DNA from 2 places in the Streptomyces sp. FXJ1.172 genome. Region 2 is predicted to be linked to the other one. Evidence: predicted binding sites of a transcription regulator. Region 2 holds the regulator's gene; the other holds the start of a gene.
What was found. Region 2 encodes HrcA, which represses chaperone genes, less so after heat shock. Its sites were predicted from a motif close to TTNGCACTCNGNNNNNCNGAGTGCNAA; they were not measured.
Positions count from the first base shown of each region.

Region 1: the regulator HrcA is predicted to act here: its motif matches at 7,421-7,447, upstream of groL (chaperonin GroEL).

Region 1 is NZ_CP119133.2:5,221,592-5,230,558, reverse strand. It holds gene A6P39_RS23400 (DUF397 domain-containing protein) at 1-177, shown strand, start outside; gene A6P39_RS23395 (hypothetical protein) at 460-1,305, shown strand; gene A6P39_RS23390 (Uma2 family endonuclease) at 1,365-2,042, shown strand; gene A6P39_RS23385 (hypothetical protein) at 2,045-2,626, shown strand; gene A6P39_RS23380 (carboxylesterase/lipase family protein) at 2,637-4,193, opposite strand; gene A6P39_RS23375 (NADH:flavin oxidoreductase) at 4,277-5,401, opposite strand; gene groL (chaperonin GroEL) at 5,637-7,259, opposite strand; gene A6P39_RS23365 (cold-shock protein) at 7,555-7,758, opposite strand; gene A6P39_RS23360 (MoaD/ThiS family protein) at 8,191-8,466, opposite strand; gene thrC (threonine synthase) at 8,463-8,967, opposite strand, start outside.
Region 2 is NZ_CP119133.2:6,192,804-6,201,770, forward strand. It holds gene A6P39_RS27750 (DUF3097 domain-containing protein) at 1-134, opposite strand, end outside; gene A6P39_RS27755 (MBL fold metallo-hydrolase) at 169-891, opposite strand; gene hrcA (heat-inducible transcriptional repressor HrcA) at 1,062-2,078, shown strand; gene dnaJ (molecular chaperone DnaJ) at 2,079-3,215, shown strand; gene A6P39_RS27770 (nitronate monooxygenase) at 3,452-4,528, shown strand; gene A6P39_RS27775 (16S rRNA (uracil(1498)-N(3))-methyltransferase) at 4,525-5,271, shown strand; gene A6P39_RS27780 (VOC family protein) at 5,291-5,683, shown strand; gene A6P39_RS27785 (hypothetical protein) at 5,759-6,313, shown strand; gene A6P39_RS27790 (S41 family peptidase) at 6,468-8,967, shown strand, end outside.

The sequences.
Region 1 (8,967 bases), 970 kb from region 2:
CTGGACGCGGCGATCTGGCAGAAGTCCAGTTACAGCGGTGGCAGCGGCGGGGACTGCCTGGAGGTCACTCACGACTTCCCGGCCCTCGTCCCCGTCCGGGACTCGAAGAACCCCCGAGGCTCAAAGCTCTTCTTCAGCTCGGCCGCCTGGGCTTCCTTCACCGCGTCCCTCAAGTGACCGCCCGAAGCTCAAGCCCCGAGTTCCCAGGTCCGAGCGCCCTTTTCAAGGAATGGGAGGCGGGCCTCAACCCGCCCTCCCACCCTGCGTGTTGACCTGACGCGTTCGGCTTGCAACGCAGCGTCACATGCCTCTAACGTGCGGCCATAAGCAAACGGCCCCCGCTGGTGCGCCAACACCGGTGCGGGGGCCTGACCTACAAGATCGAAGGACGAATTCGATCCCATGGCTGACGCCAACTTTAGTGTCGCCCCCACCTCTGCGCACCCTGCCCCGCACCCGATGGCCAACCCTGGCTACGGCAAGCGTTCGGTGCCCGGACAACGCCCCCGGACGAACCACGACTTCGCCCACCTCCCCGCCCGCGAAGCAGCCATCGCGTCCTACCTCGACCGCCTCCCCGACGGCGCCGACATCTCCGTGAAGACGCTGGCCAAGGTGCTGCCGTACGGGCAGTGCGCCCTCGGCACGGCCCTCAACCGCCTGCAGAAGGCAGGGCACTTACGGCGGGGCCGGGAGCGGCTGGAGACGGACTCGGGCGGCTCGCGTTGGATCACCCGATCGTGGTGGTCCCGTACCGCACGTGACGACGGCTGGTGGGCGACGTTCGCGCGCGGCGACGTACCGCAGCCGGAGCCGCCACCGGCGGCCCGAGCCAGCCCGGCCCCGACCCGCTCCCGCGCCCACATCCTCCTCGCCGCCCTGGGGCGTACGGCCCCGGTCCTGTCCCTCTCCGCCGCCGACTGCGCGGAACTCGCCCCGCTGGTGGCGGAGTGGTTCGCGCGAGGCGCCACCGACGAGGCCGTACTCCACGCCCTGACCGCCGGCCTGCCCAGCCCCGTCCACCACCCGGCCGCGCTGGTCCGCAGCCGCCTGACCAGCAAGCTCCCACCCGAACCCGTACGTCAGCCACCCCGCCCGCCCCGCCGGATCCTGGAGTGCGCGGAGTGCGGTGTGCCGGGGCGGCCGGAGGCACTGCCGGGCGGGCTGTGCCGGGCGTGCCGGGGTGCGCTCCCGTCGGATCAGGCCCACTCCAATGCGCCCCTCTCCCCGTCTGCAATCCACTCCTACGCAGCTGAGATGCGTGCTGCGATCTCCCAAGGACGACGAGAAAGGGCATCCGTATGACCGCTCCTCCGGTCCAACGACAACGCCCCGGGGCACGATGGAGGGGAGGAGGCGACGCCATGACCCCCAGCACCGCCCAACGCCCGCAGATGTCCGCCGAGGACTTCGAGGAGCTTGCCCGCAGGGCACCGAAGAACGTGCAGCTCGAATTCATCAACGGGCGGCTGTACGTGAAGGGCGACCGAATTTCGCCCGAGGACTTCGAGGACCTGGCTCGCAAGGCTCCCGAGGGCGTCAAGCTCGAACTCATCGACGGAAAGCTAGAGGTCAAGCCGATGCCGGACCAGCGTCACCGGGGCATCGTCATGTGGCTCCTCCGGCTGTTCATGCAGTTGCGCCCGGAATTGGCTCTCTATCCCGAGCAAGGCCTCAGGGTCGGCGCCTACCGCAAAGGGCACGCCTGCGCAGACGGTGCCCTGGCACCGTTCAACCACTTCATCGCCCAGGAAGGAGACTGGGCGGATCCCGACGGTGTCCTCATGGTCCTGGAAGTCACCTCTCGTGACCGTGACACCGACCGACGCGACCGCATCGACAAGGTCCGTGGTTACGCCGAGGCCGGTATCCCCGTCTACCTCCTCATCGACCGGGACAACGACACGCTCGTCGTCTACAGCGAACCCAAGGACGGCCGCTACCAGCAGTCCCCGTCCTACCCCTGGGGCGCTACCGTCGAACTGCCACCCCCGGTCGGCATCACACTCGACACCGAGGAACTCAAGGACTACGCGGACTGATCATGAACCACGCCCAGCTCACCGCCCTCGGACGGGCCCTGCGCCTCGTCGGGGAGCACGGGGAGGCCCTGACCGGCGACACCCCGGACGCCCGGCTGCACGAGATCAAGGCCGATCTGCGCCGGGCGCTCGACCTCGTGGAGGAGAGCGTCGGCAGCAGCGCGCCCGCCACCCGGTGCCCAGAGCACCCGCAGGGACCCGTGGACGAGAGCGCGCCCGATCTGTGTCTGCTGTGCGAGACCCGGCGCCGGGCCGCCCGCCGGTCCGAATTCCAGGGCGGGAGGAGCGAACCCGCTCCCGCCGCCACCGCACCCTCCCGGTACGGCGTCCGTGCCGACCGGCCCCAGCCGCAGCAGCGCTGGCTGCCGGAGGCGTGGAACGGCCAGGAGTGGCAGCTGTGCGGCACGCCCCGGCGGGACCGGCGCGAGGCCGAGGCGTATCTCGCCGCCCAGCGGCGCTCGTCCCGGCCCGCCATGGCCTACCGGCTCGTGCACGAGTTCACCGACTACGAGGTCCTCCGGGTCTGGGGGACACCCGTACGCGTCGACATCGAGCCCATGAACGGTCCCCTGGGCCATCTGTAGAGCGCCGGGATCAGCGCAGCAGCGGCAGCGGTGCGAAGTCGTACCCCTCCCAGATGCGCCTGCTCTCCTCCTGCGGGTACGGCGCCACTACCGGCTCCGCGTCCAGGACCTGCACCAGGCGCTCTTCCGTGTCGTACACCGGCCAGCCCGGGTCGCCGGTGCGGGCGTACGCCGTCCAGGCGCTCTGGATGAAGGACGAGAGCCGCTCGGCCTCGGGGGTGGGTTTGCCGTCGGGGAAGAGCAGGCCGCCCAGGTCGGCGCCGAACGTGCCGAAGAGCAGCGGGATGTCCAGGCCGTGGCAGGCGCCCAGCCGGCCGATGGTGCTGGGGGCGGGCCAGGTCAGTTCGTAGACGTGGGCGCGGCCGCCGCCCGTCCGCTGGGCCTCCGCCAGGCGCAGGCTCGGCTGGCCGAACAGCCAGTCCGTCTGGACGCGTTCGAAGAGACCCTCGGCGTCCGCCTCCGGGAAGGCCGCTCGGTACGCCGCCTCGCCCGCCTGTCCGCCCGGCGCGTACAGGCGCAGGGTCCCGGCCGCCGTCTCGTCCGTGATCTTGTCGGACAGGCCGCCCATGACCATGAAGAGGCGGAACTCGTCGCGGTTGTGGCCGACGAGGAGGTCCACGTCCCGTGCCGCGCCCGAGGCCAGGGCCGCCCAGGGGGTCGTCGGCAGTATCTCGCCGTCGACCACCGGGGCGAAGGGGACGGCCGTCGGCGCCACCTGGCCCCAACGGCCGGTGTGCCTAAGCATCTTGGTGCCCAGCGCCGTGCCCGCCTCGGTGAGCCGCCGGGGGTCCAGCGCCGCCAGGTCGGCCGCCGCGGGCGGGCTGCCCGCCTCGGCCGCCAGGGCCGTGGCGATGTCGCGGGCCAGGTCCGCGGAGAAGAACGTGCCGGGCACGCTCTGGGCGATCGCGCGCCGGAACAGGCCGCGGGCTCTGGGCATGGCCAGCAGTGAGGCGATGCAGCCCGCGCCCGCCGACTCGCCGAACACGGTGACCTGGGCCGGGTCGCCGCCGAACGCGGTGATGTTCTCCTGGACCCACTCCAGGGCCGCCACCTGGTCCAGCAGGCCCCGGTTGGCGGGGGCGCCGGTCCAGTGGGCGAAACCCTCCATGCCCAGGCGGTAGTTGAAGCTCACGAGCACCGCGTCGCCCTCGCGGGCGAGGTGCTGGGCGTCGTAGCCCGGCTGGCCGCCGTGGCCCACTTTGAACGCGCCGCCGTAGAGCCACACCATCACCGGACGGGCGGCGGACGGGTCCGGGTCGGGGGTCCAGACGTTGACCGTCAGCCATTCGTCGCCGGGTGCGGCGGGGAGCTTGGCCCTGCTGAGGAGGCCCGCCTCCTGCGGGGGCGGCGGGCCGAACGCGTACGCCTCGCGGACGCCGTCCCAGGGCCGGGGCGGGCGCGGGGCCTGGAAGCGGTCCGGGCCGACGGGGGGCGCCGCGAAGGGGATGCCCCGGAACACCGACAGGCCCTGCTCGCGCAGGCCGCGCACCGCACCGGACGCGGTGCGCACCACAGGGCCGTCCGGGCCGTCGGTGTCCGGGGCCGTCCGGGACTCGGTCGTCGTCATCGCGCGCTCCTCGCTTCCGCTCACTGCCTGACCGCTCATCAGGGGAACGGACGACGACGATCACAAGTGCCCGGTACGAGCCGTCAGCTGAGGGTCTTCACCGCGGCGGCGTCGTAGGGCTTCAGCTCGTCGAAGCGGTCGGCGAGGACCTTGGCCGCCCACTCCGGGTCCTGCAGCAGGGCGCGGCCGACGGCGACCATGTCGAACTCGTCGGCCTCGAGGCGGTCGAGGAGGTTGTCGATGCCCTTGACCGGGGAGCCCTCGCCCTGGAAGGCGTTGATGAAGTCGCCGTCGAGGCCGACCGAGCCCACGCTGATGACCTGCTTGCCGGTGATCTTCTTGGTCCAGCCGGCCAGGTTCAGGTCCGAGCCGTCGAACTCGGGCACCCAGTAGCGGCGGGTGGAGGCGTGGAAGACGTCGACGCCGGCCGCGGCGAGCGGGGTCAGGATGGCCTCCAGCTCCTCGGGGGTCTCGGCGAGGCGGGCGGTGTAGTCCTGCTGCTTCCACTGCGAGTAGCGGAAGATGACCGGGAACTCGGCGGACACCGCCTCGCGGACCGCGGCGACTATCTCCGCCGAGAACTGCGCACGGGCCACCGGGTCGCCGCCGTAGGCGTCGGTGCGGGTGTTGGTGCCGCCCCACAGGAACTGGTCCAGGAGGTAGCCGTGGGCGCCGTGGAGCTCCACGCCGTCGAAGCCGATGCGCTCGGCGGCGGCCGCGGCCTCGGCGAACGCGGCGATGACGTCGTCGACGTCCTGCTGGGTCATCGCCTTGCCGGTGGGCTCGGCGCCCGCGGTGACCAGGCCGGAGGGGCCGACGGCCGGGGCGTCGGCGAAGGGCGGGTCGCCCTGCTTGCGGACCATGCCGATGTGCCACAGCTGCGGGACGATCGTGCCGCCGGCCGCGTGCACGTCCTCGGCGACCTTCGCCCAGCCCGCCAGCTGCTCCTCGCCGTGGAAGCGGGGGACGCGGTCGCTCTGACCGGCCGAGTCGTGGCCGACGTAGGTGCCCTCGGTGACGATCAGTCCGACACCTGCGGCGGCGCGGCGCGCGTAGTAGGAGCGCACGTCCTCGCCGGGGATGCCGCCCGGGGAGAACATCCGGGTCATCGGCGCCATCACGATCCGGTTGGGGACGGTGAGGCCGTTGAGCGTGATCGGGCGGGACAGGATCTGGGCCGCGCGGGAGGCGGAGGGCGTGGCGGTCACGTGGGGGGCTCCTCGTGAGTGCGGTGGTGTGCGGTCGGCGGGTGCCAACCGGCCGGTATGTGTTCGCGCATTGTTGCAGCTCTTTAAGTAACCGCCTATGCGCCGCCCCACATTCCGGGACCGCGGTCCGCCCTTGTGTGATGCACGCCACCCCGGAAACGCCCGAGGGCGGCACCCCCTGCCTCACGACAGGGGGTGCCGCCCTCGGTAAGGACGCGATCGGCCGTCAGGTCGATCAGAAGTCCATGTCACCGCCCGGCATGCCGCCCGGAGCGGCCGCGGCGGCCTTCTCCGGCTTGTCGGCGATGACGGCCTCGGTGGTGAGGAACAGCGCGGCGATGGAGGCGGCGTTCTGCAGCGCGGAACGGGTCACCTTCGCCGGGTCGATGATGCCCTCGGCGATCATGTCGACGTACTCGCCGGTGGCGGCGTTCAGACCGTGACCGACGGTCAGGTTGCGCACCTTCTCCACGACGACGCCGCCCTCGAGACCACCGTTGACGGCGATCTGCTTCAGCGGGGCCTCGAGCGCGAGCTTCACGGCGTTGGCGCCGGTCGCCTCGTCACCCTCGAGTTCCAGCTTCTCGAAGACACCGGAGGCCTGCAGCAGGGCCACGCCACCACCGGCGACGATGCCCTCCTCGACGGCCGCCTTGGCGTTGCGCACGGCGTCCTCGATGCGGTGCTTGCGCTCCTTCAGCTCCACCTCGGTGGCGGCGCCGGCCTTGATGACCGCGACACCGCCGGCGAGCTTCGCCAGGCGCTCCTGCAGCTTCTCGCGGTCGTAGTCCGAGTCGCTGTTCTCGATCTCGGCGCGGATCTGGTTCACGCGACCGTTGACCTGCTCCGAGGAGCCGGCACCGTCGACGATGGTGGTCTCGTCCTTGGTGATGACGACCTTGCGGGCGCGGCCGAGGAGGTCCAGGGTCGCGTTCTCCAGCTTGAGGCCGACCTCCTCGGAGATGACCTCGCCGCCCGTGAGGATGGCGATGTCGCCGAGCATGGCCTTGCGGCGGTCACCGAAGCCCGGGGCCTTGACGGCGACGGACTTGAAGGTGCCGCGGATCTTGTTGACGACCAGGGTCGACAGGGCCTCGCCCTCGACGTCCTCGGCGATGATCAGCAGCGGCTTGCCCGACTGCATGACCTTCTCCAGGAGCGGGAGCAGGTCCTTGACGGAGCCGATCTTGGAGTTGGCGATGAGGATGTACGGGTCCTCGAGCGACGCCTCCATGCGCTCCATGTCGGTCGCGAAGTAGGCGGAGATGTAGCCCTTGTCGAAGCGCATGCCCTCGGTGAGCTCCAGCTCCAGACCGAAGGTGTTGCTCTCCTCGACGGTGATGACGCCTTCCTTGCCGACCTTGTCCATGGCCTCGGCGATCAGCTCGCCGATCTGGGTGTCGGCGGCGGAGATGGACGCGGTGGAGGCGATCTGCTCCTTGGTCTCGACGTCCTTCGCCTGCTCCAGCAGGGCGGCGGAGACGGCCTCGACGGCCTTCTCGATACCGCGCTTCAGAGCCATCGGGTTGGCACCGGCGGCGACGTTGCGCAGGCCTTCCTTGACCAGGGCCTGGGCGAGCACGGTCGCGGTGGTCGTACCGTCACCGGCGACGTCGTCCGTCTTCTTGGCGACTTCCTTGACCAGCTCGGCGCCGATCTTCTCGTACGGGTCCTCGAGCTCGATCTCCTTGGCGATGGAGACACCATCGTTGGTGATCGTGGGGGCGCCCCACTTCTTCTCGAGGACGACGTTGCGACCCTTGGGGCCGAGCGTCACCTTGACGGCGTCCGCGAGCTGGTTCATGCCGCGCTCGAGGCCGCGCCGCGCCTCCTCGTCGAACGCGATGATCTTGGCCATGTGAAGTGGTCCCTCCAGGACTGGGGGTGATTCCTTCGGACCGCGCCCGCGCCCGCGACGGACGGCTCGCCGGCCTGTGGTTCCTTGCCCCACATGGCCTGCGGGCCTCACCGACCCGGTCCTTCTTTGTCACTCTCACCTTCAGAGTGCTAACGCAATGATTAGCACTCGGCATGGTCGAGTGCAAGCGCCTCTCGCCGTCCGGCAGGGGCCGTCAGCCGCCCGCGAACAGAGGCCCGGGGACGGCGAAGGGCCCGCACCCCTGCGAGGTGCGGGCCCTTCGGACAAGAAACGTTCAGGCGCTGAGGCGAACCATGTCGGCCTGCGGGCCCTTCTGGCCCTGCGAGATCTCGAACTCCACCCGCTGGCCCTCTTCCAGGGTGCGGTAGCCGTCCATCTGAATGGCGCTGTAGTGGACGAAGACGTCCGCACCACCGTCGACCGCGATGAAGCCGTACCCCTTCTCCGCGTTGAACCACTTGACGGTGCCCTGAGCCATGCCTAACTCCCCTATTACTGGCCCTTGCACAGATCCACACTTCGCGGACCCGGGTCAGACCTCACCCCCCATTGGTCGGGGGCGTGCGCCGGAACGCGTCGACCGCGGCTGAATGTATCTGTCCAACTGCCGTCTGCAACAGGTCAATCGGACGAGAAATCTGGACGAGCCCAGTCCGGAATCTGCCTAAACTTCGGCTGAATTCAGGGCAAGTCGGGCTGTACAAAATGGAACGAAAGCCGCAGAAAGCCCGCACACTTTGGCTGCTTCTTATCGGGCCCGCGGTGAGGAATCCGGGGCCTGTGACCTTCGGGCTCGGAACGCGTTCCCCAACTGTACCGCGCTCAATCACACTGAATGGCCCCCTCCGTTTCTCTCACGGAGGAGGCCATTCGATGAACAATCGGTAACCGCGGTTACCGAGGGTATCAATCAGCCGCCGGCGACCGCCGGAATGATGGAGACACCGGCGCCCTCGGGGGTCGCCGTCTCGAGGCCCTGTTCGAAGCGGACGTCGTCGTCGTTGACGTAGACGTTGACGAACCGGCGCAGCTTGCCCTGGTCGTCCAGCACGCGGGCGGAGATACCGGTGTGGTTCTTCTCCAGGTCCGCGATGACCTCGGCGAGGGTCGCCCCCTCGGCGGCGACCTCGGCCTGGCCGCCGGTGTAGGTGCGCAGGATGGTGGGGATGCGAACGGTCACGCTCATGCGAGGCCAGCCTCTCGGAAGGAGTCCAGGGTCGGGCGGATGGTGGCGGTCAGACCCGTGCCGGCCACGGCGTCCAGCGTCTTCAGGCCGTCGCCGGTGTTGAGGACCACCGTGGTCTTCGTCGGGTCCAGGACGCCGTCCTTGATCAGCTTGCGGGTGACGCCGACCGTCACACCGCCCGCCGTCTCGGCGAAGATGCCCTCGGTGCGGGCCAGCAGCTTGATCGCGTCGACGACTTCCCCGTCGGTCACGTCCTCCACCGCACCGCCGGTGCGGCGCGCGATGTCCAGCACGTACGGCCCGTCGGCCGGGTTGCCGATGGCGAGGGACTTGGCGATGGTGTTCGGCTTCTGCGGGCGGACCACGTCGTGCCCGGCCTTGAAGGCGGCGGACACCGGCGAGCAGCCCTCGGCCTGCGCACCGAAGATCTTGTACGGCCTGTCCTCGACCAGGCCCAGCTCGATCAGTTCCTTCAGACCCTTGTCGATCTTCGTGAGCTGG
Region 2 (8,967 bases):
GCCTCGCAGCGGATCACCGCCCCGCAGAACCCGGTGCCGGGCTCCTCCACCACCAGCCCCGGCTCCGCCGCCACCTCCGGCACGGGCGGGGACTTCTTCCACGGCGGGGTCAGATCGGCGGAGTACTGGCGCATTCGAGTGACGATAGGAGAAGTCGCGGACCAGCACCTACGACACGCCGAAACGCGCCGCCAGCCCGTCGCGTTGCCCGCGCACGAACGCCGCGTCCACCACCGCTCCGTGACCCGGCACGTACACAGCGTCCTCACCGCCCAGGGCCAACAGCCGGTCGAGCGCGGCGGGCCACCGCGACGGGAGCGCGTCCGGGCCCGCCTGCGGTTCGCCGGACTCCTCGACCAGGTCGCCGCAGAACACCACCTCGCGCTCGCCGGGGACCAGGACCGCCAGGTCGTGGGCGGTGTGGCCGGGGCCCACATTGGCCAGGAGCGCCTGCCGGGCGCCGCCCAGGTCCAGCGTCCACTCGCCCGAGACCTGGTGGCCGGGCGGTACGAGCGCGTCCGCCGCCTCGTCGGCCTCGGCCGCCGGCAGGCCGTTTCTGATCGCGTCCAGGCGCAGTTCCTCGCGCTCGTGGGCGAACACCGCGTCGACGCCGACCGCCGCGTACACCTGTGCCCCGGCGAAGGCCGGCACCCCGAAGACATGATCGAAATGGGGGTGTGTGAGCGCGAGATGGGTCACACGGCCCCCGGCCAGTTGCTGCGCCTGCGCCCGCAGCAACGCGCCTTCGGCGAGACTCGAGCCGGCGTCCACCATGAGCGCCGTACCCTCTCCGAGGACCAGTCCCACGGTGCAGTCCCAGCCAGGAAGCCGGCACCGCCCGATCCCGGCGGCCAGCCGCTCCCACCCAAGCTCTTCCCAAGTCAGCGTCATACCGCGACGCTAGCCCTACGAGCCGCAGCGACGGCACCGACCTTGCCCCGGGTGTACCCGACAGCCGTACACTGGGCCGGGAAAGGCTGGCACTCGCATGGGAAGAGTGCCAGGCGGCCGACCCGACGGACGAGCGGTACGAGGGGACGACGTGCTGGAGGTGCGCGCGAATGCTGAGTGAACGCAGGCTTCAGGTACTGCGCGCCATCGTCCAGGACTACGTCGGCACCGAGGAGCCGGTCGGCTCCAAGGCGCTGACCGAGCGGCACAGCCTCGGTGTCTCCCCGGCGACGATCCGCAACGACATGGCGGCCCTGGAGGACGAGGGGTTCATCGCCCAGCCGCACACCAGTGCCGGGCGGATCCCCACCGACAAGGGCTACCGGCTCTTCGTCGACAAGCTCGCGGGCGTCAAGCCGATGACCGCGCCCGAGCGCCGGGCCATCCAGAACTTCCTCGAGGGCGCCGTCGACCTCGATGACGTGGTGGCCCGTACCGTACGGCTGCTCGCGCAGCTCACACGGCAGGTCGCCGTCGTGCAGTACCCGTCCCTGACCCGGTCCACCGTGCGGCATGTGGAGCTGCTCTCGCTCGCCCCCGCGCGCGTGATGCTCGTGCTGATCACGGACACCGGCCGGGTCGAGCAGCGGATGGTCGACTGCCCGGCGCCGTTCGGCGAGGCCTCGCTGGCGGATCTGCGGGCCCGGCTCAACAGCCGGGTCGCGGGGCGCCGGTTCACGGACGTGCCGACGCTGGTAGAGGACCTCCCGGACGCCTTCGATCCGGAGGACCGCGGTACGGTCTCCGTGGTGCTCTCCACTCTTCTGGAGACACTCGTGGAAGAGAACGAGGAGCGGCTGATGATCGGCGGCACCGCCAATCTCACCCGCTTCGGGCATGACTTTCCCCTCACGATCCGGCCGGTGCTCGAGGCGCTGGAGGAGCAGGTCGTGCTCCTCAAGCTGCTCGGCGAGGCGAAGGATCCGGGCGTGACCGTGCGTATCGGTCACGAGAACGCCCACGAGGGACTCAACTCCACCTCCGTCGTGTCGGTCGGCTACGGTTCGGGCGGCGAGGCGGTTGCCAAGCTCGGCGTGGTCGGACCGACCCGCATGGACTACCCGGGAACGATGGGAGCGGTACGCGCAGTGGCACGGTACGTCGGACAGATCCTGGCGGAGTCGTAAGTGGCCACGGACTACTACGCCGTTCTCGGCGTGCGCCGCGACGCGTCGCAGGATGAGATCAAGAAGGCGTTCCGCCGGCTCGCGCGCGAGCTGCACCCGGACGTCAACCCCGACCCGAAGACCCAGGAGCGGTTCAAGGAGATCAACGCCGCTTACGAGGTGTTGTCGGACCCGCAGAAGAAGCAGGTCTACGACCTCGGCGGCGACCCGCTCTCGCAGGCGGGCGGCGCCGGTGCGGGCGGCTTCGGGGCAGGTGGCTTCGGCAACTTCTCCGACATCATGGACGCGTTCTTCGGTACGGCGTCGCAGCGCGGCCCGCGCTCGCGCACCCGGCGCGGCCAGGACGCGATGATCCGCATCGAGGTCGAGCTGGACGAGGCGGCCTTCGGGACCACCAAGGACATCCAGGTCGACACCGCGGTCGTCTGCAACACCTGCAACGGTGAGGGCGCGGCGCCCGGCACGACCGCCCAGACGTGTGACATGTGCCGCGGCCGCGGTGAGGTGTCCCAGGTCACCCGGTCCTTCCTCGGCCAGGTCATGACCTCCCGCCCCTGCCCCCAGTGCCAGGGTTTCGGGACCGTCGTGCCGACGCCGTGCCCGGAGTGCGCCGGCGACGGGCGGGTGCGGTCGCGGCGGACGCTGACCGTGAAGATCCCGGCCGGTGTCGACAACGGCACCCGGATCCAGCTCGCCGGTGAGGGCGAGGTCGGCCCGGGCGGCGGTCCCGCCGGTGACCTGTACGTCGAGATCCACGAGCTGCCGCACCAGACGTTCCAGCGGCGCGGCGACGACCTGCACTGCACGGTGACGATCCCGATGACGGCCGCCGCGCTGGGTACGAAGGTGCCGCTGGAGACGCTGGACGGCATGGAGGAGGTCGACATCCGGCCCGGCACCCAGTCCGGCCAGTCGATCCCGCTGCACAACCGGGGCGTCACGCATCTGCGCGGCGGCGGCCGGGGTGACCTGATCGTGCACGTCGAGGTGCAGACCCCGAGCAAGCTGGACCCCGAGCAGGAGCGGCTGCTGCGCGAACTGGCCAAGCTGCGCGGCGAGGAGCGGCCCCAGGGGCAGTTCCAGCCGGGTCAGCAAGGGTTGTTCTCGCGGCTGAAAGACGCCTTCAACGGTCGCTGACGCGCGGCGCTGCGGGGTGGCCGGGGGTCCGGGGGCCGACCCCCGGGCAGACACGGTCAGCCGGGTCAGCAGGGGTTGTTCTCGCGGCTGAAGGATGCGTTCAACGGCCGCTGAGCCGTCGTACGACAGGGGTCGTGCGGGGTGTTCCGGCACCCCGTGCGGCCCCGTATGCCAATGTCCTATGCCGTCGGAAGCCCCGATTCGGACTTGTTCGAAGGACGTGACAACATGCGGTCATGTCCTCCGCGCTGACCGATCTCTTCCCCCAGCCGATCGTGCAGGCCCCCATGGCGGGCGGTGTCTCCGTCCCGCAGCTCGTCGCCGCCGTCTCCGAGGCCGGTGGCCTCGGGTTCCTCGCCGCCGGTTACAAGACCGCCGACGGGATGTACCAGGAGATCAAGCAGCTGCGGGGGCTCACCAGCCGCCCCTTCGGCGTGAACGTGTTCGTGCCCCAGCCCGAGTACGCCGAGTCGGGTGCCGTGGAGGTCTACGCCCACCAGCTGGCCGGCGAGGCCGCCTGGTACGAGACCGAGCTGGGCGATCCCGACAGCGGGCGGGACGACGGCTACGAGGCCAAGCTCGCCGTGCTCCTCGACAACCCGGTGCCGGTGGTCTCCTTCCACTTCGGGGTGCCGGGCCGGGAGGTGCTCGACCGGCTGCGCCGCGCCGGCACCCTCACCCTGGTCACGGCCACCACCGCCGAGGAGGCCCGCGCGGTCGAGCGGGCCGGCGCGGACGCGGTGATCGCGCAGGGCGTGGAGGCCGGCGGTCATCAGGGCACCCACCGGGATCTCCCCGAGAACGACGGCTCCGGCACAGGACTGCTGTCACTGGTCGCGCAGGTCCGCGAGGCCGTGGGCATCCCGGTCGTCGCGGCCGGCGGCATCATGCGCGGCAGCCAGATCGCCGCCGTCCTCGCGGCGGGCGCGAGCGCGGCCCAGCTGGGCACCGCGTTCCTCGCCACCCCCGAGTCCGGCGCCCACACCCTGCACAAGCAGGCGCTGACCAACCCCCTGTTCGCGCGCACCGAGTTGACCCGCGCCTTCTCCGGCCGCCCGGCGCGCGGACTGGTCAACCGCTTCCTGCGCGAGCACGGCCCGTACGCCCCCGCCGCGTACCCGGAGATCCACCACCTCACCTCGCCGCTGCGCAAGGCCGCCGCCAAGGCCGGGGACGCGCAGGGCATGGCGCTGTGGGCGGGCCAGGGCCACCGGCTGGCCCGGGACCTGCCGGCCGGGGAACTGGTGGCGGTGCTGGCGGCCGAACTCGCCGCCGCCCGGACAGCGTTGTCGGCCGGGGGTGACGGGCGATGACGGCCCCGGTCTTCGTCGTCGAGCACTTCGACGCGGACGGCGACCAGTACGTCCTGGACGGTCCCGAGGGCCGCCACGCGGTCTCCGTCAAGCGGCTGCAGCCCGGTGAGGAGGTCGTCCTCACCGACGGCGCCGGACGCCACGCCGTGTGCGAGGTGCTCGGCAGCGAGGGCAAGGACCGGCTGATCGTGCGCATGAGCGGCATCACTGAGGAGCCGGCGCCCAGCCCCCGCATCACCGTCGTCCAGGCCCTGCCCAAGGGCGACCGGGGCGAGGTGGCCGTCGAGACGATGACGGAGGTCGGCGTCGACGCCATCGTGCCGTGGCAGGCGGCCCGTTGCATCACACAGTGGAAGGGCGACCGGGGGCTCAAGGCCCTCGGCAAGTGGCGGGCCACCGCCCGGGAGGCCGGCAAGCAGTCCCGCCGGGTCCGCTTCCCCGAGGTCGCGGACGCGGCGACCACCAAACAGGTTGCCGCACTTCTCGCCGAAGCCGACTTCGCCGCCGTGCTGCACTCCGACTTCGAGCACGACAACCGGCCGCTGGCCACCGCCGAACTGCCCGCCGAGGGCGAGATCGTGCTGGTCGTCGGCCCCGAAGGAGGCGTCGCACGGGACGAGTTGGCCCTCTTCGAGGAGGCGGGTGCGAAGGCTTACGTACTCGGCCCCACCGTGCTGCGCACATCCACCGCCGGCACCGCCGCCGCGGCCCTGCTGCTGGGCCGCACCGGCCGCTGGTCCTGACCCACACCTGGGGGACACCGTGGAACTCGCCCAAGTCCGGCTCCTGGTCACCGACTTCACCGGCTGCTACCGCTTCTACGCCGACGTCCTCGGCCTGAAGCCGCAGTCCGGCGCGACCGAGGGCCCGTACGAGAAGTTCAGTCCGCACGTCGGCTCCGCCGGTATCGCCCTGCAGGACCGGGCCATGATGGCCGAGATCCTGGACGAACTGGGCGAGAGCGCCTGCGGGCACCGTTCCCTGGTCGTCCTGCGGGTCGACGATCTCGACGCCTACTGCGCGCAGGTCACCTCCCGCGGCGCCACCCTGCTGCACGGCCCGGCACCCATGACCGACCGCATGCGCGTCGCCCACCTCAAGGACCCGGAGGGCAACCTGGTGGAACTGCAGGAGTGGCTGCTGCTGAGCGGCTGACGTCCGCTTCCCCGAACGGGCGAGTGGCCGTATGCGGTCTTCCGTGCCGTCCCCGCCGGTGGCACTCTGCCCTGCATGGGGCTTTTGAGATGGATTCGGTACGGGCCGCGCGGGACGCGGGCGGTGGTCACGGCCGCTCTGGCCGTCGTGGCCGGCGGGGCGCTGGTGGGCTGTCAGCCGACCGATCTCAACTCCTCGACCGCCGCCTACACCACCGGTACGACCGCGACGGCCGCGCTGAAACGGCAGCACGTGAACGTCAGTTGGCTCTCCTGCACCGGCGGTTACGGCAAGGGCGCCAGGGCGGGCGGGACGCCCTCGCCGAGCCGGACCGCCGTCGTCTCCGTCAACTGCCAGGGCGAGACCAGGGACCGGCAGAAGATCGTCGTCGCCGGGGTGGTCACCAGGGCCGTCGACGGGGCGTGTGTGCGCGGGGACCTGACCGCCGAGGTCGGGGGGCACCAGGTGTTCCACGTCAACGGGCTCGGCGACTGCGGTGCCACGCCCGGGCCCACGTACCGGCCGCCCACCGGTCACCCCGGTGGCCCGCGGCCCACCGTGACGGTCACCGTCACCCGGACCCTCTGGTGCAAGGGCGACCCCACCTGCTGGCCCGCCGAGGGCAAATGACCGCCGAAGGCGGGAGACCTTCGGGGCAAGTGATCAGAACGCCGGGCGGGGCACGCCGGTCGATGCGTACAGTGACGGGGTGACTCAGGGTGCTTCGACGGGAACCACGGCGTCTTCCGGATACCTCCGATTCCCCCATGTACACGGCGATTTGGTGACGTTCGTCGCCGAGGACGACGTATGGCTCGCGCCCCTCGACGGCGGCCGGGCCTGGCGGGTCAGCGCGGACAACCGGCCCGTGACCCAGCCCCGGATATCCCCGGACGGGCGCCGTCTCGCCTGGACCTCCACCCGGGACGGCGCGCCCGAGGTGCATGTCGCCCCCGTCGACGGCGGCCCCGCCGAACGGCTGACGTACTGGGGCAACCGCCGTACCGAGGTGCGCGGCTGGACCGCCGACGGACGGGTGCTCGCGCTGGGCGCGCACGGCCGGCCCAGCTTCCGCCAGTCCTGGGCGCACGCCGTCCCGCTGGACGGCGGACCCGCCGAGACCCTGCCGTACGGCCCGGTCGGCGATGTGGCGCCGGGGCCGGCCACCGTGCTGCTGTCCGCGCCGATGGGCCGCGAGGCGGCGTACTGGAAGCGCTACCGGGGCGGTACGGCGGGCAGGCTGTGGATCGACCGGGACGGCGGCGGGGAGTTCGTACGGCTCCACGAGGAGATCGACGGCAACCTCGAGTGCCCGGTCTGGGCCGGCGACCGCATCGCCTTCCTCAGCGACCACGAGGGCACCGGCGCCCTGTACTCCTCCCTCGCCGACGGCTCCGGCCTGCGCCGCCACACCCCCCTCGACGGCTTCTACGCCCGCCACGCGTCCGGCGACGGCACCCGGGTCGTCTACAGCTCGGCCGGTGAGCTGTGGCTGCTGGAGGACCTGGAGGGCGCCGAGCCACGCCGGCTGGACGTGCGCCTCGGCGGGCCCCGGATCGATCTGCGGCCCCGCCCGGTGAACGCCGGCCGCTGGTTCGGCGCGGCCTGCCCCGACCACACCGCGCGCGGCAGCGCGGTGTGCGTGCGCGGCGGGATCCACTGGGTCACCCATCGCTCCGGCCCGGCCCGCGCCCTGGCCGCCTCCCCCGGTGTGCGCGGCCGGATGCCCCGTACCTTCCGTGCCGACGGCGAGGAGTGGGTGGTGTGGGTGACGGACGCCGAGGGCGAAGACGCCCTGGAGTTCGCCCCCGCGACCGGGAACGTGCCCGGCGCCACCCCGCGCCGGCTCGCCGCCGGACAGCTCGGCCGGGTCCTGGAGCTGGCCATGGCCCCCGACGGCAGCCGGGCCGCCGTCGCCGCGCACGACGGCAGACTGCTCCTGGTCGAGCGGGAGACCGGCGAGGTCCGCGAGGTCGACCGCAGCGAGGACGGCGAGGTCTGCGGCCTCGCCTTCTCACCCGACTCCGCCTGGCTCGCCTGGGCCCACCCCGGCCCCCGCCCGCTCTCCCAGCTGCGCCTCGCGCACACCACCGACCTGTCGGTCACCGAGGCGACCCCCCTGCGCTTCCAGGACTACGCGCCCGCCTTCACCCTCGACGGCAAGCACCTCGCGTTCCTGTCCAACCGCGCCTTCGACCCGGTCTACGACGAGCACGTCTTCGACCTCGCCTTCGTGGTCGGCGCCCGCCCGCACCTGATCACCCTGGCGGCCACCACGCCCTCGCCCTTCGGCCCGCAGCGGCACGGCCGCCCCTTCGAGACCCCGGACAAGGACGAGACCCCCGACAGCGAGGGCACCCCCGCCACCCGTATCGACCTGGAGGGCCTCGCCGACCGCATCGTCCCGTTCCCGGTGGAGGCCGGCCGCTACTCCACCCTCCAGGCCGCCAAGAACGGCGTGCTCTGGCTGCGCCACCCCGTGCAGGGCGTCCTCGGCGCCGCCCGCGCCCACCCCGAGGACCCCGACCCGCACACCGAGCTGGAGCGCTACGACCTCGCCCAGCGGCGCCTGGAGCACCTCGCCTCCGAGGCCGACCACTTCGAGGTCAGCGGCGACGGCAAACGGGTCCTGCTGTGGAGCGACGGCCGGCTGCGGGTCGTGCCCAGCGACCGCCGTACGGGCACCGACGACGACGGCGACACCAGCGTCACCGTCGACCTCGCCCGCGTCCGCCAGACCCTCGACCCGGCCGCCGAATGGCGGCAGATGTACGACGAGACCGGACGCCTCATGCGCGACCACTTCTGGCGCCCCGACCTGGGCGGCGCCGACTGGACCGGCGTCCTCGCCCGCTACCGCCCCCTCCTGGCCCGCCTGGCCACCCACAGCGACCTGACCGACCTCCTGTGGGAGGTGCAGGGCGAGCTGGGCACCTCGCACGCCTATGTCATCCCCTCCGGCGGCCGGGGCGGCGGCGCCCGCCACGGCCTGCTCGGTGCCGACATCTCCCGCCACCCGGACGGCAGTTGGCGCATCGACCGCATCCTGCCCGCGGAGACCTCCGACCCGGACGCCCGCTCCCCGCTCGCCGCACCCGGCGTCGCGGTCCGCCCGGGGGACGCGATCATCGCCGTCGCCGGGCACTGCGTCGACCCGGTGACGGGCCCGGCCCCGTTGCTCGTCGGCACCGCGGGCCACCCGGTGGAGCTGACCATCTCCCCGGCAGCGGGCGGCGAACCCCGCCACACCGTCGTGATCCCCGTCGCCGACGAGGAACCCCTGC